DNA from 3 places in the Pseudoalteromonas sp. NZS37 genome. Region 3 is predicted to be linked to each of the others. Evidence: predicted binding sites of a transcription regulator. Region 3 holds the regulator's gene; each other region holds the start of a gene.
The links. The regulator ArgR, encoded in region 3, controls arginine synthesis, uptake and breakdown. The targets are predictions, from matches to a motif close to ANTGAATANNTATTCANT.
Positions count from the first base shown of each region.

Region 1 (8,076 bases), on a different contig from region 3:
TCATAGCCACTTTTTTCTCTGACGTGGGTGCGTTTAATAAGTTCTCAGCATCTTGATAGGTCAGTTGCAGTGGCATGTTATCTTCTGTCCACCACGTACTACCATCGTCCATTGTTTGTAATTGCACACTGTAAAGTTGGCTGCTTTTTTCTGGGATAGGATCGGCCGACATCATGTGATAAACACTAAGGCTGGTCATTGTTATGCCTATACCTATCGCAATGGCAAGTACCATTAAAAAGCTAACCAGTGGGGTGCGCTTGAAGCTGCGCCAACTTAAATCTAAATAATGAATAAACATTAGTTAAACCCCCGATGCTGTTTTTATAGTTTGCGCGCCTTGATAAAGTGTAAAGTCGGCAAGTTGCCCATCAACTACTTGAATATTACGCGGAGCACGGCGGGCTAATTCGCTATCATGCGTTACCATTACAATAGTGGCACCGTCGCGATTTATTTGCTCAAGTAACTCCATAACTTGGCGAGCCATTAAGCTGTCAAGGTTACCTGTTGGCTCATCGGCAAGTAAAAAACGAGGTTCACCGGCAAGCGCACGGGCTATTGCCACACGTTGTTGCTGGCCACCAGAGAGTTGTTGAGGTAAGTGTTTAGCGCGAGATGCTAAACCAACTTGTTCAAGGCATTGTTCAATTCGACGTTTTCGCTCATTTGCTTTAATCCCTCTGTAGCGAAGAGGAACTTCTATGTTTTCATATAAATTTAAATCGGGGATCAAATTAAAGCCTTGGAATATAAAGCCAATTTTTTGATTACGTAAATCAGCACGTTGGTTATCGTTTAGGCTGCCAACATTAACGCCATCTAACAGGTACTCACCTTCGTTAAAAGGCTCGAGCATACCTGCAATATTTAAAAAGGTTGTTTTTCCTGAGCCGCTAGGACCGGTAACAGCAATAAATTCGCCTTCGTTTACTTGCAGGTTAAAGTCTCGAAGCGCATGGGTCTGTACCATTTCTGTTTGGTATACTTTACTTACATTGTTCATTTGTAACATGGTTGTTCCTAATTATTTTTAGCGTTGGTTGAGAGCGTCTGTTTAATTTAATAAAATCGTGTTGGCTTGCTTAAAGTCGCTGTAGCTTGAAATAATAATTTCATCGTTTTCTTTAACACCGCTTAAAAGCTCAACCGCATTAATGCTGGTGGCGCCTATTGTAATAGGAATGCGCTTTGCAATATTGCCTTCTACCTTGTAAGCAAAAATTCCGCCTTGCTGCATAAAAGCGCCGCGTTTTACCTGCATTACACCTTCTCGGTTGTCGAGTAAAATACGTGCAGTTAAGCGTTGGTTTTGACGGATGTTGTTAGTAACAGCTTTAAATCGGACGCGTGCTGTTACTTCACGATTATTAACTTCTGGTGATATGGCGGATAAATTCCCCATCACTGTTTCATTGCCTAACTTAAGCTCTACTTCCATACCGAGCCCTAATTCGTTTGCGTAACTTTCAGGAACTTGGAGTTCGGCTTCAAAATTACTTAAGTCGACGAGAGTCATAAGAGGTTGGCTTTGCGTCACAGCGGCTTTTTGTTGCACTAATAGGTTACCCACGATCCCTGTAACGGTAGCCTTAATAGATAGGTTGCTTACTTTTCGGATTAAGTCATCAACAATAAGTTGTTGGCGGGTCACATCACTTTTAGCAGCTTGTAGTTCAAAAGCGAGCGTGTCTTTGGCAAGCAATACCTCTTGCTGCGCATGCTTATAGGAGAGTCTTGCACGTGATAAATCATCAACTGCTTTTTCTAGATCAATTTGGCTAATTAAGTGCTTTTGTATTGATAACTGTGCGCGACGATTTTCGCGCTCAGCGGCGTTAAGCTCGACTTGTGCCATATCGAGTGTTTTATTTAAGGTGAGTGTTTGGCGTCTTGCTTGCAAATGTTGCCTTTGCTGTTCGCCTTCAAGTCTTTTAAGTACAGACTCCTGTTGCTTTAATTCATTAGTTAACTCAGGGCTTTGCAGCAGGGCAAGTGTGTTGTCTTGCTTTACTGTATCGCCGGCCTTTACTTTTAAATCTATAAATCCACGTTCTGGACTGTAGATTTTAGGAGCATTAGCAGCAACAATTTTACCACTGGCGGCAATGTCTCGAATGAGCGCCTTAACATGTACTTTTGCAATCTGTACTTTTGAGCGGCTAATAGAGCTTTTAGCGCTATGGCTCGTTAAAAAAATATAAGCAATTGCAGAGACCACAATGAAAACAATCGCAGTGATTATCGCGTATTTTTTATAGCTTATAGGTGCCTTTACTTGTACGTCTTGTGCGCTGGTATCTTTAATCATTTAATTTCCCCTAAATTGCTTTTATGTATTTTTCGCACAGCAGCAATAAAGCTGCTGTGCAAATAGCGGCAATAGGAGAGAGTAAAAATAAGCTTAGAGTAAACATAGTAATTCCAATTAGCGATTATATATAAAGTTATACGATTAATATGCCAACTATTATAGCCTTGATATTTAAGTGATTTTATTTTTTTGTTATTGAAATTTATGTCCGCGGACAGTTTATGTGTCCGCATCGGACATAGTTTTAAATAAAAATTCACTATTAACGTACAAAAAATGACATGAACTTTCATAACTATACTAATGAGCAGCAATAATCGGGGATGTTAAGCCATTAAAGTAATGAAATGGCATAAAACTATCTAAATGTTAACTGAATAGCCTCTCTAGCGCTGAATACTTATTCACTTTCGGTTGCCTTTACGTTTACGTAAGCTGGCGCGCTGAAGGCTCATGTTTTTTACAATATGTTAAACTTGACACCAGTGTCATGAAAAAATAGTGGTTAAAATAACGCTAAATGTTAAAAATAATGATAAAAAGAAATCTTGCTATGAAGTGAGAAATATTCAAGAATGTGAATATGTATTCAAAGTGCTATTGACTCTATTTAAGATAGAGGCTAGTTTTGTCCGTCTGTTAGCAAATCGTCGAGCAGTTCATCCACGCTAACAGTGCAGCAAGGGGAGGGGTCTATGTTATACGACTCAAAGTTAGAAAAAGAAAATTGTGGCTTTGGCTTAATAGCCCAAGTTAATGGTCAAGCTAGTCATAGGCTTATTCGTACTGCTATTACGGGGCTTGATCGCATGCAGCACCGTGGTGGTATATCTGCCGATGGTAAAACAGGTGATGGCTGTGGTTTATTATTACAAAAACCAGATAGCTTTTTCCGTGCTATTGCTAGTGAACATAACTGGCACTTAGGCAAAAACTACGCAGTGGGTATGATATTTTTAAATTCAGACCCTGTTTTAGCGCAAGCTGCAAAACAAATACTTAGCGAAGAATTAGAAAAAGAAACGTTAAATATTTTAGGTTGGCGCGTTGTGCCAACCGACCCATCTATGTTGGGTCCTATTGCTGTACAGCAATTACCAGGTTTTGAACAAATTTTTGTTAGCGCGCCAGAAGGTTGGCGTTCTAAAGACTTAGAGCGTCGCTTATATGTAGCACGCCGCCGCGCTGAAAAGCGCATTGTTGATGACGAAGCTTTCTATATCGCAAGTCTATCTGGTTTGGTAACTATCTATAAAGGCTTAATGATGCCTGCAGATTTACCAAATTTTTACCTAGATTTAGCTGATATTCGTATGACGAGTGCGATTTGTGTTTTCCATCAGCGCTTTTCTACTAATACTCAGCCGCGTTGGCCTTTAGCTCAACCTTTCCGCTATTTAGCACACAATGGTGAAATTAATACTATTGAAGGTAACCGCCAGTGGGCACGCGCACGTTCATATAAGTTTGCGTCACCGCTTATTCCTGATTTACAAAGCGCAGCGCCGTTTGTAAACGAAACCGGCTCTGATTCATCAAGCCTAGATAATATGCTTGAGCTATTTTTAGCTGGTGGCATGGATTTATTCCGCGCTATGCGTATGCTCGTACCACCTGCATGGCAGAAAAACCGTGCAATGGACGACGATTTACGTGCATTTTACGACTTTAACTCTATGCATATGGAACCATGGGATGGCCCGGCAGGTATTGTTATGTCGGATGGTCGTTTTGCGGCGTGTAACCTTGACCGTAATGGACTTCGCCCAGCGCGTTATGTAATTACACAAGATGGCTTTATTACGCTTGCATCAGAAGTGGGTATTTGGGATTACACTGCCGATGAAGTAGTTGAAAAAGGCCGTGTTGGACCAGGTGAATTATTAGTTATTGATACTAAGCTTGGCAAAATTTGGCACTCAGATGAAATCGATCAAGATTTAAAGTCTCGCCATCCTTACAAGTCATGGCTTGAGGAGAACGTTAAGCGTTTAGTTCCATTTGAAGAGCTTACTGAACAAGACGCCGGTAATCGCTCATTTGATGACGAAACGCTAGCTAAATATCAAAAAATGTTTGGTTATACCAACGAAGAGCTTGATAGTGTTATTCGTGTAATGGGTGAAAACGGCCAAGAAGCAACCGGCTCAATGGGTGATGACACGCCATTTGCAGTGCTTAGTGAAGGGCATCGTTCGCTTTATGATTACTTCCGCCAAAAATTTGCGCAAGTAACAAATCCACCTATCGATCCACTGCGTGAAAATCATGTAATGTCACTTGCGACATGTATTGGTAGTGAGCAAAACGTATTTAACGAAACAACAGGCCATGCTAAGCGCCTACAGTTTGATACGCCAATTTTAATGTACGCAGACATGCAGCAGCTATTAAATGCTGATGAAGCGCATTACAGCTACTGTAAAATTGATATTACCTACACAGTTGAAGAAGGTTTAGAAAATGCGGTAACGCGTATTTGTGACCAAGCACAAGAAAAAGCAGCCGCTGGTTGTATCATGCTTATTTTAACTGACCGTAACTTTAATGAAGCAAATTTGCCGATTCCAGCAGCTATGGCTGTAGGTGCGGTACAAAAACGATTAGTTGATAACAATCTTCGCTGTGAATCAAACATTATCATTGAAACCGGTAGCGTGCGTGATGCGCATCAGTTTGCTGTGTTATTAGGCTTTGGTGCTACGGCAATTTATCCATACCTTGCGTATGAATCGTTAGTTGCGATGAGCGACAGCAAAATTATTAATAAGTCGTATTGCGAAGTAACTCTTGCTTACCGTAAAGCCATTAACAAGGGCTTATACAAAATCATGTCTAAAATGGGCATAAGTACGGTTGCGTCATATCGCTGCTCAATGTTGTTTGAAGCGGTTGGTTTATCTGACGCTATTGTACAAATGTGCTTTAAAGGTGTGGCAAGTCGCATACAGGGCGCATGCTTTACCGACTTTGATGACGATCAGCAAAGCTTACACAAACTCGCTCTAAGTAAGCGTAAATTATTAAGCCACGGCGGCTTGTTTAAGTACGTACATGGCGGCGAGTATCATGCTTATAATCCTGATGTAATCCAAACCCTGCAAAAAGCAGTTCGTTCTGGTGAATATAGTGATTACAGTGAATATGCAAAACTTGTTAATACGCGTCCTATTGCCACTTTACGTGACATGCTTGCGCTTAAAATTCCAGAGCAAGGCATTAGCATCGATGATGTAGAGCCTGCAGAAAACCTATACAAGCGTTTCGATTCAGCAGCAATGAGTATTGGTGCATTATCGCCAGAAGCGCATGAGGCTCTAGCAATTGCAATGAACCGCTTAGGTGGTTGTTCAAACTCTGGTGAAGGCGGTGAAGATAAGCTGCGTTATGGTACCGAGAAAAACTCGCGTATTAAGCAAGTTGCTTCAGGTCGATTTGGCGTAACGCCGCATTACTTACGCAGTGCTGACGTTATTCAAATTAAAGTAGCGCAAGGTGCAAAACCAGGCGAAGGCGGTCAATTACCGGGTGAAAAAGTAACCCCATATATTGCTAAGCTTCGTTATTCTGTTCCAGGTGTTACATTAATTTCGCCACCACCACATCACGATATTTACTCAATTGAAGATTTAGCACAGCTAATTTTCGATTTGAAACAAGTAAACCCTAAAGCACTTATTTCTGTAAAACTGGTTTCAGAACCAGGCGTAGGAACCATTGCGACAGGTGTTGCTAAAGCGTATGCCGATTTAATTACTATTTCTGGCTATGATGGCGGTACAGGCGCAAGCCCACTTACTTCAGTTAAATATGCAGGTAGCCCATGGGAGCTAGGACTTGCTGAAACGCAGCAAGCCCTTGTTGAAAATGGACTGCGTCATCGCATTCGTTTGCAAACAGATGGTGGCTTAAAAACAGGTTTAGATATAATTAAAGCGGCAATTTTAGGTGCAGAAAGCTTTGGCTTTGGTACCGGCCCAATGGTTGCGCTTGGTTGTAAATACTTACGAATTTGCCACTTAAACAACTGTGCAACCGGTGTTGCAACACAAGACGAAACACTTCGTCAAAAGCATTACCACGGCTTACCAGAAATGGCGATGAACTACTTTAAGTTTATAGCGCAAGAAGCACGTGAAATCATGGCAAGCTTGGGGGTTGTAAACTTAACTGATTTAATCGGTCGTTTAGATTTGCTTGAAGCCATTGAAGGCAAAACAGCAAAACAGAAGAAAATTGATTTATCTTCCGTAATTGCTCAGCCTAATAACCCAACTGGCGAAACACTTTATTGTAGTGCGCCTAATAGCTCACATTATTTAGGAAAACTTAATGAGAGCCTACTTGCTAAGGCGCAAGACGCAATTGATGCTTCAAGCGGTATCTCACTAGTAAGTCGTATTTGTAATACGGACAGATCGGTAGGTGCAATGCTTTCTGGCTATATTGCCGATAAATATGGCAACCAAGGTATGGCGGCAGATCCTGTAGCAATTGAGCTACACGGTACTGCCGGTCAATCATTTGGTGTGTGGAATGCCGGTGGCCTTGAAATGACACTGGTTGGCGATGCAAACGATTACGTAGGTAAAGGCATGGCGGGCGGTAAGCTAGTTATTCGTCCACCACTTGGCTCTTCGTTCGAAAGTCACAAAGCCACAATTGCAGGCAACACATGTTTATACGGTGCAACAGGCGGCAAACTGTTTGCTGCAGGTTGTGCAGGCGAGCGCTTTGCAGTTCGTAACTCAGGTGTGCAAGCGGTTGTTGAAGGTGTAGGTGACAACTGTTGTGAATACATGACGGGCGGCGTTGTATGTGTACTGGGCAATGTAGGCGTTAACTTTGGCGCGGGTATGACAGGTGGTTTTGCTTATATATTAGATGAGCGAAATGATTTTGAAAAACGCATTAATCCAGAGCTTGTCGAAATAGTAACACTAGACGAATTAACGTCGCATCAAGAACATTTACGCGGCTTAATTGCTGAGCATTTAGAGCTTACGGGTTCGTGCAGAGCAGAAAGTATTTTGGCTAACTTTGAATTGTACTTACCGATGTTCAAATTAGTAAAACCAATATCAAGTGACGTAAAAAGTTTACTCGGGCATCGCGCTCGCAGTAGTGCCGAACTACGTGTTCAGGCGCAATAAGGGGGCAGTATGAGCGAAAATGTATATCAATTTATAGACGTGCAGCGTGTAGACCCACGCAAAAAACCAATCTCGTCACGTAAAAAATCTTTCGTAGAAATTTACGAACCCTTTTCAGAGAATCAGGTTAACTCACAAGCTGACCGTTGTTTAGATTGTGGTAACCCATACTGTGAGTGGAAATGTCCAGTACATAACTACATTCCACAATGGTTAAAGTTAATACGCACGGGCCGTATTATAGAGGCGGCTGAGCTTTCTCATCGTACAAATAGCTTACCAGAGGTTTGTGGGCGTGTTTGCCCACAAGACCGATTGTGTGAAGGCTCGTGTACGCTCGATGAAGAGTTTGGTGCGGTTACAATTGGTAATATTGAAAAATACATTACTGATGAGGCATTTAAAATGGGCTGGAAGCCTGATATGTCTTATGTAACATGGACTGACAAAAAAGTAGCCATTATTGGTGCAGGCCCTGCAGGTTTAGGGTGTGCTGATATTTTGGTGCGTAACGGCGTTAAACCAGTGGTGTTTGATCGTCACCCAGAAATAGGTGGACTACTCACATTTGGTATTCCTTCTTTTAAACTTGAAAAATCAGTAATGCAA
Region 1 is NZ_JADYXL010000002.1:434,575-442,650, reverse strand. Features, by position in the region: gene I6F47_RS05275 (ABC transporter permease) at 1-301, opposite strand, end outside; gene I6F47_RS05270 (ABC transporter ATP-binding protein) at 305-1,015, opposite strand; gene I6F47_RS05265 (efflux RND transporter periplasmic adaptor subunit) at 1,058-2,311, opposite strand; gene gltB (glutamate synthase large subunit) at 3,010-7,467, shown strand; gene I6F47_RS05255 (FAD-dependent oxidoreductase) at 7,477-8,076, shown strand, end outside.
Region 1: gltB (glutamate synthase large subunit) is a predicted target of ArgR. The motif match lies at 2,891-2,908, and genes of this name have one in related genera.

Region 2 (8,076 bases), on a different contig from region 3:
AGGGAAGAGAGTCGTTAAATTGCTTAAACGCCTCATCTGGACCCGTAGAAAAACGTCCGCCCCATAATGCCATGAAATCTCTCCAAACCCTGTAGTGCCCCTTTTATAAGGGGCGTAATAAATTACTTTTTAGCGAGTGCTGAAATTCTGCTTGAAAGCGAGAATAAACGAATAAAGCCTTCAGCGTGTGATTGGTCGTACACATCATCTTCGCCAAATGTAGCAAATGCTTCGCTGTATAAGCTATTTGGTGACTGCTTTTGAACTGCAGTTACTTGGCCTTTGTATAGCTTAAGTACCACTTCACCTGTTGCCACTTTAGAAAGTGCTTCAGCACCGGCTAAAATAGAATCTTTAAGAGGCGTAAACCAACGGCCGTCGTATACTAAATGCGAGAACTCGCCACCGAGTACTTCTTTCCACTTACGGCTTGCTTTATCAAGCACTAGCTCGTCAATGGCTTGAAGCGCAGCCATAATGACTGTGCCGCCTGGCGTTTCATAACAACCGCGTGACTTCATGCCAACTAAACGATTTTCTACAATATCAACACGTCCAACACCATGAGGCGATGCAATATCGTTTAATTTAACTAAACAATCGTAAGGTTTAAGTTCTATGCCATTTACAGCAACCACTTCGCCTTCAACAACTTTTAATGTTACTAGTTCTGATTTATCTGGAGCTTGCTCTGGAGAATTAGTCCAAGTCCATACTTGTTCAGTTGGTTGACACCATGGGTCTTCAAGCTCACCACCTTCATGCGAAATATGCCAAGCGTTAGCATCACGGCTATAAATTTTTGTAGCAGATGCTGAACACGGAATGTCACGCTCTGCTAAGTAATCAAGTAATGATTCACGGCTCGATAAGTCCCACTCACGCCATGGCGCAATTACTTTTAAATCAGGGGCTAGTGCTGCAAAACATGATTCAAAACGAACTTGGTCATTACCTTTACCAGTACAACCATGAGAAAGTGCATCAGCACCTACTTTACGTGCAATTTCAACTTGTGCTTTAGCAATAATTGGGCGCGCCATAGAAGTACCTAATAAATAAGTACCTTCGTAAATTGAGCCCGTTTTAAGCGTTGGGTAAATGTAATCACTTACCATTTCATCTTTTAAGTCAACTACGTAACATTCAGATGCACCAGAGGCAATTGCTTTAGCTTCTACGCCTTCAAGTTCTTCAGCGCCTTGACCTACATCGGCAACAAACGCGATTACTTCACAGCCGTAGTTTTCTTTTAACCATGGCACGATAGCCGACGTATCAAGACCACCAGAATAGGCTAAAACGACTTTTTTAATTGAACTCATAGGTGTTCCTTAACAAAATTTGGATTTAGTAATGTAACTAGCAGAGCATTTTGCGCATGCATGCGATTCTCTGCTTGTTGAATGATTTTTGATGCTGGACCATCCATTACCTCAGAGGTAATTTCAAATTCACGGTGTGCCGGTTGGCAATGTAATACCGTAGTCGCACCTGTTTGATCTAGCAATGCCTGGTTTAATTGATAAGGCATGTATTTTTCTTTTACTTGCTCAAGCGGCGTTGTATCACCCATTGATACCCATGTATCTGCATATACAACGTTTGCACCAACTGCAGCTTCAACTCTATCGCTCACCATGACTGATGCGCCATTCATTGCTGCAATTTGCTCTGCTTTTTTAAGTATTTGTGAATCTGGCGAACACCCTTTTGGTGTTACAGCAACAAAGTCAGTACCAAGCGTTGCCGCTAAAAGCATTAATGAATGAGTTACATTGTTTCCCTCACCTAAGTAAGCTACTTTAAGCTGACTCACATCGCCATGTACTTCTTGAAGTGTTAAAAAATCAGCAAGCGCTTGGCAAGGGTGGTACAAGTCACACAAGCTATTTACCACAGGTACCGATGAATATTCACCTAACGTGGTTAATGTGCTGTGCTGATTTACACGCGCCACAATACCGTCGGCCCAAGTAGAAATATTAAGTGCAAAATCTTTAATTGATTCACGTGCACCCATAGCGCCATTTTGCTGATCTAAATAAACAGCATGACCACCAAGGCGATTAATACCTATATCAAACGATAAACGTGTACGTAAGCTTTGCTTTTCAAACAATGTTACGATTGATTTACCCGATAATACTTGGCTGTATTTTTCTGGCTTTGCTTTTATATCTTGCGCTAACTTTAATAAATTAAGTGCGCCTTCTTTGTCTAACTCTAAACCCGTTAAAAAATTCTCAAACATAATAAACCTATGGTGTAATCTTTGTTCCGACATGCTTGCCTTGCAGCAGAGCAGTTAAATTTTCTGGCTTTTGCCAGCTGGAAATATACACACCGCGTCGTAAATGTTGGGCAGCGTGAAGGCTGGTCTTAACTTTGACCTCCATCCCGCCCACAATTACTCCATCTGTAATTAAAGTATCAATGTGTTTTGTGTCAAGTTGATGTAACGGTTGTTTATTTGCGTCAAGTACCGCTTCTACATCCGTCATAAAAATTAGTTCTGCATTTAAATTACTGGCAATAGCCGCTGCAGCTTCATCTGCATTTACGTTGTACCACAAGCCTTGTTCATCAAAGCCGATAGAGCTAACAATAGGTAAACGAGAAATTCTAAGTAAATCATTGATGATAGAATCGTCGTTACTTGTGCATTTACCCACTAAGCAAAGCGCTTTTAATTTTTGGGTTGCAGTCACACCCGCCTCAAAAAGACTTAAGCCGACAGGCTTATGCCCTGCGCTTATAGCTTGAGTCATTAATTGTTTATTAGCGCAACCTGCAAGCGCACCCACTATATAAGGCATTTGCTCTGCTGGACTAATACGTAAACCTTGGTGTTTAGCACTAGCAAAACCCGCTTGCTTTAGCCATGTATCTACTAAAGAACCACCGCCATGAACAATGACAAACTCATCATTTTTTTGCTCGCTTAGCACGTCAAATAACGCTTTTGCTGCATTTTCTGTATTAAGTACTGCACCACCGAGTTTAATAACCCACGTTTTTTTACTCATTTAAAACGCTCCTTTTAAGCCCGTAGTGTGATCTAAATTCATAGAAATATTAATACACTGCAAAGCTTGTCCAGCAGCGCCTTTTAATAAGTTATCAATGGCAGACATTACAATTAACTGCGTGCCTTGTTGCTGCCAGCCAATATCAACAAATGGTTGCTTAGCAACACCTTTAATTGAAGGTATTTTATCGCCTAACAAACGAATTAATGGTTCATTAGCAAGCACTTGATAAGCAGATGAAACGTTTTCCTTGGTAACGCCAGGCTTAAGTTGTACATAAATAGTTTCTAAAATACCGCGCGCAAAGCTACCTAGATGCGGTGTAAATAATACTTTGTGGCCAAGGTGTTGTTCAATTTCAGGACCGTGGCGATGGTTAAACAAACCATAAGGTGCAAGCGATACCTCACAAAAATGTGTTCCTACACTCGCTTTACGCCCGGCACCCGTAACACCCGAAACGGCATTAATAATAATACTTTCGCTGCTCAATAAGCCTGCTTGTTTAAGCGGTTTAAGTGCATTGAGCGCCGCTGTTGGGTAACAGCCTGCAACAGCAATTAGCTTTGCGTTAGCGATAGCATCATGGTTCCACTCTGCTAAACCGTAAGCCGCTTCATTTAAAAGCTCTGGGTGTTGATGCTCAAAACCATAATAAGTAACGTAATCATCATTATTTGCTAGGCGATAGCCACCAGATAAATCAAATACTTTTTTACCCATAGCTAAAAATTGAGGCGCTAAATCAACACTTACTTTGTGATCGGTACATAAGCATGCATAATCAGCATCACTTTGAATGTCATCAAAAGCTGATGCACTAAGAGGAAGTAAAGGACAATCTAGTAAGCCAAGGTGCTCTGGGTATAAATCACTTAGTAATTTATTTTTATCTAAGCTACCCTCAGATACATAACAGCCTGTTAAGGTAAGGTTTGGATGATTAGCAACTAAGCTTGCTAACTCTGCGCCGCTATAACCGCTTGCGCCAATAATAACTACATTCATTGATTACTCGTTATTTTAAAATTTACTGCTAAATATATATGTTGTTCGCTTAAACTAGCTAAGACGCTAAATTAAGACTTAATTTAATGAATTTGTAGATTATCGTCGCATTATTTTCATAGCTTTACTTTAATATATTTATGCTTAAAAAGTGAATTGATATTCATCATAAATACTTTTATATTGTTATGCAATTAAATTGAATAATAATTTTGGATTTTTTTATGCCTTTGCCTTCGTTTATTTCTATGTATCAACAATTGATTGCAGCCCCTTCTATTAGTGCAATTGAAGACAGCTTGTGTATGAGCAATAAAAACGTAATTGAACTCCTTGCGAGGTGGTGCGAAACACTCGGTTTTACGTGTGAAATTATAGAATTAGAAGGAGGTAAAGGGCGCTATAATTTATTAGCAAAACGCGGAGAAGGTGATGGCGGATTAATGCTAGCTGGTCATACCGACACAGTGCCTTTTGATGACAGCCGCTGGAACCACAATCCGTTTAAACTTACCGAACTCGACAATAAATTGTACGGGCTGGGAAGCATTGATATGAAAGGTTTTTTTGCTTTTGTATTACAAGCAATTAGTGAACTTGATGAAAAGCAGCAAACTCAACCTATTTTAATACTCGCCACTGCCGATGAAGAAACAACTATGGCAGGTGCACAGCAAATATGTAATCACCCTAATTTAAAACCTGCACGCTGTATAATTGGCGAACCTACTGATATGACGCCAGTATTTATGCACAAGGGCCATATGAGTACAGCAATAAGAGTGGTTGGTCGCTCTGGGCATAGCTCAGATCCCGAACGTGGCCTTAACGCCATTGAAGTAATGCATAAAGTGATTACAAAATTGATGATCTTAAAAGAGCAATTAAAGCATAAGTATTCAATAAATCACTTTGAAATTCCTTATCCAACATTAAACTTAGGTAATATTCATGGTGGCGATAACGCGAATAGAATTTGCGGTTGCTGTGAAATGCACATAGATATGCGCCCATTACCTGGTTTAAGTGTACAAGAACTACAAGCATTAGTACTTGATGCAACAAAAGAGATAAATCAGCAATATCCAAATGCGGTGAGCGTTATTGATTTACATGAACCAATCCCGGCATTTAGTGGTAGCACCGACAGTGCTTTAGTTAAAATGGCTGAAAAAATAGCAGGGCAAAAAGCGGTCGCGGTAAATTATTGCACTGAAGCGCCGTTTATCCAGCAACTCGGTTGTGAAACAATCGTAATGGGCCCAGGCTCAATTAACCAAGCGCATCAGCCTGATGAGTTTTTAGCGTTGGAAAAAATAAAACCATCGCAACAAATAATTACCAATATCATAAAAGCAAACTGCTTTAGCAATCAGAGTTACTAACTGCTTATAACAACACAAAATAATAAAGGCGCCAATTGGCGCCTTTATTAATACAAAACTAAGGCCTAATCACCTTTAACTTCTAAGTTAATAAACTTAACTAGCTCTTCAGGTTGCCCTACTAGCATCATAACTTGTTGGTTAATTTCCATCATAGTTTTACCTTCAGGTAGCTTTGCAGACACACTGAATGAATTTAAACCTTTAGCAAAGCTAGTTAAAGCCTCTGCAATATCTTCAGTTACAGGAGCTTGTTGTAACTGCTGCTCTAACATCATTTCCATTTGCTCTAGCGTCATGCCTTGCTTTTCAAGCTCACTTGATAGTAAGTCTTTTAACTTACCTTGGTTATTTAAGGCAAAGCTAACATTGCGCGGCTCTAACTTACTCATTGCTTGCATAACAAGTGTTTGCTGCTGTAACTCTTGCTCATAAGTAAGTGGCTGGTTACCCGCTTCTTGCTGCGCTTTACTAATCGCCAATGAAGCATCCATTAATGCTTTTGAATTAGCCAAGCCCATATCCATATTAAAACTAACAATGTCTTTTGCATCAAGCTTAACTACTACATCACTATTGCCAGACTCTTCATCGTAATCAAGTGATGAATGTAAGTCGTAACTTGCCGACGCGAGCATTTCGTTTGTATCAGCAGGTAATTTTGAAACAAAGTCTTTATCAAACTGAAAGCTTTTTACATCAAATGATGTATGCGGTGATATTTTATCTGGCTCGTAACCTGTTATTTCAATGCTTTGAATATTAGCAACATTGTCGCCCTCTGGGCTTATTACTTCCATGTTTGTTATTTCTATGCTTTTTGAAATAACACTTGCCGATAAACCAGCGTATTTAAATGTAGCGCCAGTTTGCTCGCTTACTAAAGCAAGTTGCTTATCTACTTCTGCACGCACTTCTTGTGTAGCTACATAATTTGCATAGCTCACGCCACCAACGCCCGCAGCTACAATCGCTGCAACTATTACTAACTTTTTCATGTTATTTCCTTATTCTATTCTTTGTGTAAACCGAGTTTTATTAAGAGTAACATTACACATTAACACCCGTAAGTATTAATTAATTAAACTAAGCAACTCATGTACTGTTTTAACTGGGGTAATTTTAGCGCCCAGCCCTTCCATCGACTTATGGTAATTACGAAATGGAATATATATTTCTGTAAAACCATGTTGTGCCGCTTCTTTAACACGTGGTACTCCACTGTCAATTGGGCGTACATCGCCATTTAAGCTAAGCTCACCCATAATACACGTGGTACGAGGCACAACAAATTCGTTTAAGCTGCTAAGTAACGCGGTAACCAATGCTAAATCAATACAAGTTTCTGTTTCATCAATTCTTAGGCCACCCACAATATTAAAAAACGTATCGTGGAATATTTTGGTTTTAGTGTGTTTTCGTAATATGCCAGTCAGCATTTTTATGCGGTTCATGTTTAAACCAACGCACACACGCTGCGGAAATTCCGCCTCGGTTTCGGTCGTTAAACACTGAATTTCAAGTAGTAGATTTCGATTCCCTTTACGGATACAGGTAATTGTAGAGCCTGGCGAGTCGGTTGTAGACCCCGATAAAAATATTTCGCTCGGGTTATCAACGCTTAACATCCCACGTTCGCACATTTTAAAAATGCCAACGGTATCTATATCACCAAAGCGGTTTTTATTTGCCCTAAGGGTTCGAATTTGCCCATCATTGGTGTCTATGTGTAAAAGCGCATCGACAATATGTACAAGTGTTTGAGGACCTGCTATTTCGTTATTTTTATTTACATGAGCAATAATGAACATGGTTACATCATTTTGCTTACAGTATTGAGTCAATGCTTGGGCGGCACTTTTTACTTGCGAAGGGGAACCTGGGCTACCATTTGCCGTTTCGGTTACAACCGCTTGAATAGAGTCAATAACAGCAAACTTAATTTTATTTTTCTCGAGCTCTTCAATGATGGTTTCAACACTGGTTTCTGAAAGTAAATAAAGCTCGTCAGGGTTATAGTTTAACTTTAAACGATTTACCCTGTTTTTAAACTGCGATAATGACTCCTCGGCCGTACAGTAAAGTGACGGCATACGTTGTGACATTCTCGCGACTAGGTCAGATAGCAATGTTGTTTTACCAGCACCTGGATCACCCGAAATTATATTAACAGAGCCGGTAGTTACACCACCGCTTAGCACACGATCGAGCTCGCCAATTTCTGTCAGCTGTTTTTCTGCCTCTGACGTAGCAATATCATTAATTTTTTTAGAGCCGCCACCAGCACCGCCAGCATAACCACCTACATTTGCTCGAACTGACGCTTTTTTACTCTGCCCTGCTGAAGGTTTAAATTCTGCTAATGTGTTCCACGCACCGCAGCGGCATTGACCCTGCCAACGTGGGTAGTTCATACCACATTCTGTACACACAAACTCTATTTTTGCCGCTTTAGTCATTTATAACCTTATCTACGATTCTCTAATTTTAAAAACATTTACTGTTAATAACTTATTTTGCCACTTCAAGCATTTACTTAGCAACAAACTCTTGCCTGCGTAAAAATCTAGCGTCACAATCATTAAATACACATGGTGTTTCTTTTTAGCTATAATTTAGGGCATACTTTTTGCTTTGAAATAGTTTAAAGT
Region 2 is NZ_JADYXL010000001.1:270,403-278,478, forward strand. Features, by position in the region: gene argH (argininosuccinate lyase) at 1-73, opposite strand, end outside; gene I6F47_RS01205 (argininosuccinate synthase) at 123-1,325, opposite strand; gene I6F47_RS01210 (ornithine carbamoyltransferase) at 1,322-2,254, opposite strand; gene argB (acetylglutamate kinase) at 2,262-3,029, opposite strand; gene argC (N-acetyl-gamma-glutamyl-phosphate reductase) at 3,030-4,040, opposite strand; gene argE (acetylornithine deacetylase) at 4,265-5,425, shown strand; gene I6F47_RS01230 (hypothetical protein) at 5,491-6,423, opposite strand; gene radA (DNA repair protein RadA) at 6,499-7,884, opposite strand.
Region 2: argC (N-acetyl-gamma-glutamyl-phosphate reductase) is a predicted target of ArgR. The motif match lies at 4,191-4,208, and genes of this name have one in related genera.

Region 3 (8,076 bases):
TACCACCGTCTCCACCGTCACCGCCGTCTGGTCCACCATCTGGAACATATTTTTCACGACGGAAAGACACGATGCCGCTGCCACCGTCTCCAGCTTCTGCGCGAATTTCTACTTCATCTACAAACTTCATGATTACTCACTTTAGGGATTGGCTTGTTTAATAACTCTATTATATACCCAAGCCAACACAAATGCAGGCTTGGGTATATATTTTGACTGACTACAAAACAAAAAACCCCGCAAAGGCGGGGTTTTTAACTACCTTACTGATTACTCAGTTACGATAGTTACGTATTTACGGTTTAAAGGACCTTTTTGTTCAAACTGAACTTTACCATCTGCTTTTGCGAAGATAGTGTGGTCTTTACCGATACCTACGTTAGTACCAGGGTGGAAACGAGTTCCACGCTGACGAACAATGATGCTACCCGCTAGAACTGATTCGCCACCAAAACGCTTAACACCTAGGCGTTTGCTTTCTGAATCGCGACCGTTACGAGTACTACCAGCTGCTTTTTTATGTGCCATTTCTAAGTACCTCTAATTAAGCGCTAATGCTAGTGATTTTAACTTCAGTGAACCATTGACGATGGCCCATTTGCTTACGAGAATGCTTACGGCGTCTAAATTTAACAACCTTAATCTTCTCACCGCGACCATGTGAAACAACCTCAGCTGTTATCTTGCCACCGTTTACGAACGGTACACCGATCTCGATTTTCTCACCATCAGCAACTAAAAGTACTGAATCAAATTCTACTGCCGCACCAGTTTCAACGTCTAATTTTTCAAGACGAATCGTTTGACCTTCAGTCACACGATGCTGTTTACCACCACTTTGGAAAACCGCGTACATAATTAACTCCGTCTGTGCACCCTCAAATCGGCGCAACTAAAATATTCTTCGATAGGGCGCGAAGTTTACGCTAACGCGAAATAACTAGCAAGCCTATTTTGTAATTAAAATGAATAAAAAGTAGCTGCTTTGAGAGCAATTCAATATTTACCCCATTTTATATTAATTAGCCCTTTTGCCAAGCGCTTTTTAACTCTTAGTCGAAATAAATTAATGTACTCAAATATGACCCTCACAGCTTAATATCTAAGCACACCATAAACTGTATATTGATTATCAATTAATCAGTTATCTTGGCTAATTCAGTCTAAATTAAGTACTTTAATAGTGTTTTTTCAATCAATCGTCACAAAATATCGAGCTAGTGCATTTTTTGTTGTACAATCTGCGCCGTTCACACATAAAAATTGGCTCGGAGATCAATGGATATAAAAGCTATCCAGGCGTTAATCGAAAGCGATATGAATGACGTCAATCAACTTATACATGCGCAAATGCGCTCAGATGTGGCGTTAGTTAATCAGCTTGGTTTATATATAGTTAGCAGTGGCGGCAAACGCGTTCGTCCAATGCTCGCGATTTTAGCAGCCAAAGCGCTCGGTTATCAGGGTAAAGATCACATAACACTTGCAACAATTGTTGAGTTTATTCATACAGCAACGCTATTGCATGACGATGTTGTAGATGAATCAAACTTACGACGTGGCACACCTACAGCAAATGCTGAATTTGGTAATGCTGCTAGCGTATTGGTTGGTGACTTTATTTACACTCGTTCATTTCAGCTTATGGTTGGCCTTGGAAAAATGCAGGTTATGCAAGTACTTGCCGATGCAACAAACATTATTGCTGAAGGTGAAGTATTGCAGTTAATGAACTGCAACGACCCAGATACGACCGAAGCCAGTTATATGCAGGTTATTTACTCTAAAACAGCTAAGTTGTTTGAAGCAGCGACAGGCCTTGCTGCCATTATTACTGAGCAAGACCAAACTACTCTCGATGCACTAAACCTATATGGTATGCATTTAGGTACTGCGTTTCAGCTAGTAGATGATGTACTCGATTACAATGCAGATGCTGAGCAGTTGGGTAAAAACATTGGTGATGATTTAGCTGAAGGCAAACCAACGCTTCCACTTATTTATGCTATGCAACATGGTAGCGAGCAGCAAACGCAGCTTATTCGTGATGCGATAGAGCACAGTAATGGTATGGAGCATTTAGAAGACATTCTATCGGCACTAAAGCAAACTAATGCGCTTGAATTTACAATGCAAAAAGCAGAGCTTGAAGCTGACAAAGCTATTGCGTGTTTAGACTTTTTAGCTGAGTCTGACTATAAGCAAGCACTCATAAGCCTTGCTCGTATTGCGGTTGACCGCGACCACTAGTTTTAACTAGTTACACAGTGTGAAATTAATTCTGAGCAATAAAAAAGCCTGCAAATGCAGGCTTTTTTGTTATTCTACTTTGGCTATTACGCCATGAAATCAACACCTTCTTTGATGTCTTTTTTCAGTGTTTCAAGCATGTCATTTTTTGCTTTTGTTTCAAATGCGCTTAGTTCGCCGTAAGAAAGAATTTCTTCTACGCCGTTTTTACCTAAACGTACTGGATGTGCAAAGTACTCTGCATCGCCATTTTCAACAGCAACGTAAGCGTAATCTACAACTTCTTCACCCTGTAGGCCTTTAACTAAAGACATACAAAAACGAGCTGCAGCAGCACCCATAGATAGCGTAGCTGAACCACCGCCTGCTTTAGCATTTACAACTTCAGTACCCGCATTTTGGATACGTGGAGTAAGTGCAGCAACTTCTTCATCAGTGAAAGAAACACCTTCAACTTGAGAAAGTAGAGGAAGAATAGTTGTGCCTGAGTGACCACCAATTACTGGTACTTTCACAGTTGCTACGTCTACGCCTTTAAGTTCAGCAACAAATGCTTCTGAACGAATAACGTCAAGCGTAGTAATACCGAATACGCGTTTAGCGTCGTAAGTACCTGCTTTTTTGAATACTTCAGCAACGATTGGAACTGTGCCATTTACTGGGTTAGTAATAATACCTACTAACGCTTTAGGACAGCTAGCAACAATGCCTTCTGCTAAAGTTTTGATGATACCAGCATTTACATTAAATAAATCAGCACGATCCATACCTGGTTTACGTGGCATACCCGCTGGGATAAGAACGATGTCAGAGCCTTCAAGCGCTTTGTTTAATTCGTCTGCGCCAAAGCCTGCTACTTTAACATCTGTTGGGATGTGAGAAAGGTCAACCGCAACACCTGGCACTACTGGTGCAACATCATAAAGTGATAATTCAGAGCCAGCTGGTAAGCCTGTTTTTAATAATAAAGACAACGCTTGGCCGATACCGCCTGCAGCACCTAATACAGCAACTTTCATTGGAATTCTCCGTAATTTGAGGTAGGAAACATTTGTGGCTCTTAAGATAATGAAATTAGCGACTAAAAACAAATTTATCCTGTCTATTTCAAGTATATTTTCGACCATAGTCGTAAACTTTTGTGATTTAACGCATCAAACTGGCAAGTTAACTAAACAACTGCTGCATAATTATTCATTTTTGTGTAGAATTTGCGGCATAAATAACAAAAACGAATAAAGACTATGCAACCACAAGATAAACAAGAAGCACTGATAAAAGCATTTAAATCACTATTAAAAGAAGAAAATTTTGGCTCTCAAGGCGAAATAGTTGATGCATTAAAAGATCAAGGCTTTGACAATATAAGCCAAAGTAAAGTATCGCGCATGCTAAGTAAATTTGGTGCTGTACGCACACGTAACGCCAAACAAGAAATGGTTTACTGCTTACCTGCTGAAATGGGTGTACCTACGGCTAAAAGCCCATTACGCCAATTAGTAATCGACATTATGCACAACGAAATGATGATCATTATTCGTACCAGTCCAGGCGCCGCTCAGCTTATTGCTCGTTTATTAGATTCATTAGGTAAAGCAGATGGCGTACTAGGAACAATTGCAGGCGACGATACTATTTTTATCGCTCCTGCTAAAATATCTGAAATAGATGTAACACTTGAACGTGTTCGCATTTTATTTGATACGGTTTAATAGCAAACTAAATTTGTTTTAAAAACCCGACTGAAGGCGCAAAGAAAGCAGAACCCATATCGGCTTGAGTAAAATCAAGCCAGTGGTCGTAACAATCCCCTTCCCCTAAACGACTATTAAGTACTTTTTCAAATGCGGTGCCCGTACAAGCGCATGTAATTGATAACATTCCCTGCTCATACACATCGCCATAAGGCATGCTCTGATTTAATAATAGCGGTTGGCCTTCTTCGTCTTTTAGTTCGCTACGTGAAGCATGGCTGGTTTCAATCGCAGGGGTAATTAACGTGTTATCAAGGCGCGTACGTCCCATTATTTGTTCTTGCTCGCTCAATGATAAGTGCTGCCACATAGTTAAATCATGCTTATAACGCTGTACATGAATATAACTCCCCTGATCTTCAAAATTGCCAGGGTTACTAATTAAAGCCGTAGCGCGCTTTTTTCTTCCATGTGCGGTGTCGCCACCATAAATAAAACCATTAAAATCACGACCATCTAAAAAGCGAAAATTACGAATTTGCTCCACCAGCTCAACATCGGGGGCAAATAGTTTTAAAATTTGCAGCGCAAACAAATGATTAACGTCTTCACGGTCAGAGCGAATTTGCACAAATAAATCGCACGGTTGTACGCTCATTTGATGATCGCTATGGTTTATATTAGGAAAGCTCTGTAATTCGCTTGGGATGTATTCAGGGAGGATATGCGGCCAATATTGCGCACCAATAGCAACCATACAAGAGAGCATTGATTCTGAGAACTGATCGCTAAATTCTTCTTCAATAGCGCTTACTTGTTTTAACTTTGCGCGAAGTGATTCATCTTGACCATCAAACACATTAAAAAATAAGTGCAAACCGTGTAAGTTTGCTTCAGCACAAATCCCTGATTGCGCTTGCGCCATTGTTATTCCTTAGTTTTACAGATAAAAACACAGCGAATAACAAATTAATTACGATTCGAAAAAATTCACCGTGTGAGGTTTTATTTTTATTATAACCTGTTCATTATTTTCAAATGACTGGCCATATTGTGCAGCAACTTCAATTTCTTGTTTATCAATAACAACCGAATAAACATACGCCGAACCAATAAATCGACGACTTATGATTGTAGCTCGCTTGCTGAGTTTGTCACTTTGGTTATCTGCCACTAATTCTATTTGATGAGGGCGCACATATATAAGCCCTACGCTTACGTCATGCTTACTCTCAATATAAGATTCGACTAAACCAAATGGTGTTTTATATTCAGTTGCTGTTAATACTTCTGCGCTCAAGTATATGCCTTGACCCAGAAACTCTGCAACCTCCTTTGAACATGGAGCTGCAAAAAGCTGCTCAGGCGTGCCTTGTTGCTCAATTTTACCGCGATGCATAATGGCAAGTGTATCTGAAAAGGCAAACGCCTCTTCTTTTGAATGTGTAACAAACACAGCAGATACTTGGGTTGCCTTAATAATTCGACGTATATCGGCAATTAATTCAAAGCGTACTTGTGTGTCGATATTTGAAAAGGGCTCATCAAGTAGCAATAAACTAGGCTTATAAGCTAATGCACGAGCAATAGCTACACGCTGCTGTTGGCCACCCGATAACTGATGCGGGAACCTGTTGGCACAGCCAATTAAATGTACCAGCTTAAGCATTTCATCAACGCGTTGCTGCTTTTGAGCTTTACTCATTTTACTAAGCCCAAATGCGATATTATTTGCTACCGTTAAATGCGGAAACAACGCATAGTCTTGAAACATCATGCCGATGTTACGGTGCTCAGGCGAGACAAACGATTGCTCATCACTCACTAATTTACCGTCTATAAAAATAGACCCTTGCTTAGCTTCAATTAAACCTGCAATCGCTTTTAACGTGGTCGTTTTACCGCACCCACTCGCTCCGAGTAGACAAACAATTTCATCTTTACCCACCGTTAAATCTAAATCGTGAATAACCTTTGTGCCGTTATAGTGATAGCTCACGCCTTGTAAAATTAAACTACTCATTTAACTACGCTGCTCCATAGAACGATTAATAAAATACAAAGGAATAAACCCAACAATAACAATAAATAATGCCGATATTGAAGCAAGTTCTAATTGCTCGTCACTCACATACTGAAATACATGAGTAGCTAAGCTTTCAAAATTAAACGGCCTGAGCAATAGCGCAGCCGGCAGTTCTTTCATGCACTCAATAAATACCAATAACGCAGCAGTAAGCAATCCTCTTCGCAGTAAAGGTAGGTGCACTAAACGCAGTGTTTGTCCTTGGCTTTTACCCATTGATTGGCTTGCCATATCAAGTGATGGGCTAATACGTAAAAAACTCGACTCAATTGCTCCGTGTGCAATGGCGTAAAACCTAACAATATAAGCAATAATAATAGTAAGAATGCTACCTGTAAGCAGTAAGCCAATATCTAAATTATACGGCTCGAGCGCTTTGTTGATGGTGTTCTCTAACAATGTAAGCGGTAACAAGACCGCAATAGCGAGTACTGTGCCAGGCAACGCATAGCCTGTGCTTGCTAAACGCCCGGGAATAAGCGGATACGTTTGCTTTGCCACACGCTGATAAAAAACGACAAAAATACTCAACGTAATCGTTATTAGGCTCACAACCCCAGCCACTTTTAAACTTTGCCAAGCGTAACTAAAAAACTCTACATTCCATGCTTTATCAAAGTAGGTAATGGCGTAATTTATAAGTACTGCAATAGGGATCACAAACGCGATAAGTAAAATAAAGCTGCAAAATGCCGTTGCGAGCCAAGCTGACTTTCCTTTTAATACATAGAGAGATTCGCTATTTACACTTGATTGGCGCTCAAATACCGCTTGGTTACGACGACTAAAGCGCTCTGCCATTAATGCTAAAAATAACAGTAATAACATCACACCCGATATTTTAGCTGCCGCTGTAAGTGAGTAATAACCAAACCACGTATCGTATACGGCAGTTGTTAATGTACTTACGGCAAAATAACTCACTGTTGCAAAGTCAGCCATGGTTTCCATACTTATAAGCGCAAGAGCCGCGACAATAGCCCCACGAGAGAGCACTAAGCTTACTTTAAAGAAACTTTGCCAAGGAGATAACCCCATTAACTGGCTAGCTTGTACTAATTTGAATGACTGCTCGCGAAGAGCTGTTTTAAAAATCAAAAATAAATACGGATAAAGCACCAAGGCAATCATAACTATGGCGCCGGGTAATGTACGTATATCAAAAAACCAATAGTCATTAGGCGTTTGCCAGCCAAACCATTCTCTCAGCGCTATTTGCACCGGGCCCGCATAATCTAATAAATCAGTGTATACATAGGCAATAATATAGGTGGGCATAGCAAGGGGCAGCATAAGTGCCCATTCAAACTGTTTTTTACCCGGGAAACTACAGTAAGCCGTTAGCCATCCAAGTGGCAAAGCTATGGCGCAGCTAAGGACGCAAACACCTAAAACAAGCAATACGGTATTGGTTATGTAATCCCAAAGCACGGTATCCCACAGGTGGGAAAACACCTCAGAGCTACCTTGTAGAGATTCAAAAAGAAGAAAAAACAACGGGGCCGATAGAATTAAGCCAGTCGACCACGCAAAGAGCTGCCATTTAGACAGCTTAAATTTATTAGTCATTAAAGATCGAACTTCACCTCATCAATTAGCTTAAGCGCTAACGGACGATATTTACTAATCTCATCAAGTGGCAAGCTGTCTTCTTTAAAACTCCCCCAAGAGGCAACCAAACTTGATAGTTCAACACCCGACTTAACTGGATACTCCATATTTAATGAGGCATACATGTTTTGTGCTTTGCTGTCGGTCATATACTCTATGAGCTTTAATGCATTTTCAGGGTTTTTAGCATATTTGGTAATAACCGCACCCGAAACATTTATGTGTGAGCCACGATTAGTTTGATTCGGAAAGTTAATATTTACGGCCTCTGCCCAACCTTTTTGCTCTTTATCTTCTAGCATTTTACCAAGGTAGTAACTATTACCTAATGCCAAGTTACATAAACCTTCTTTAACGGCTTTAACTTGAGCACGATCGTTACCTTGAGGTTTACGTGCTAAATTAACCTTAACACCTTCAAGCCACTCTTTGGTT
Region 3 is NZ_JADYXL010000004.1:159,633-167,708, reverse strand. Features, by position in the region: gene cgtA (Obg family GTPase CgtA) at 1-130, opposite strand, end outside; gene rpmA (50S ribosomal protein L27) at 271-528, opposite strand; gene rplU (50S ribosomal protein L21) at 545-856, opposite strand; gene ispB (octaprenyl diphosphate synthase) at 1,279-2,250, shown strand; gene mdh (malate dehydrogenase) at 2,337-3,269, opposite strand; gene argR (transcriptional regulator ArgR) at 3,495-3,962, shown strand; gene I6F47_RS09015 (Dyp-type peroxidase) at 3,970-4,869, opposite strand; gene I6F47_RS09010 (ABC transporter ATP-binding protein) at 4,918-5,967, opposite strand; gene I6F47_RS09005 (ABC transporter permease) at 5,968-7,599, opposite strand; gene I6F47_RS09000 (Fe(3+) ABC transporter substrate-binding protein) at 7,599-8,076, opposite strand, start outside.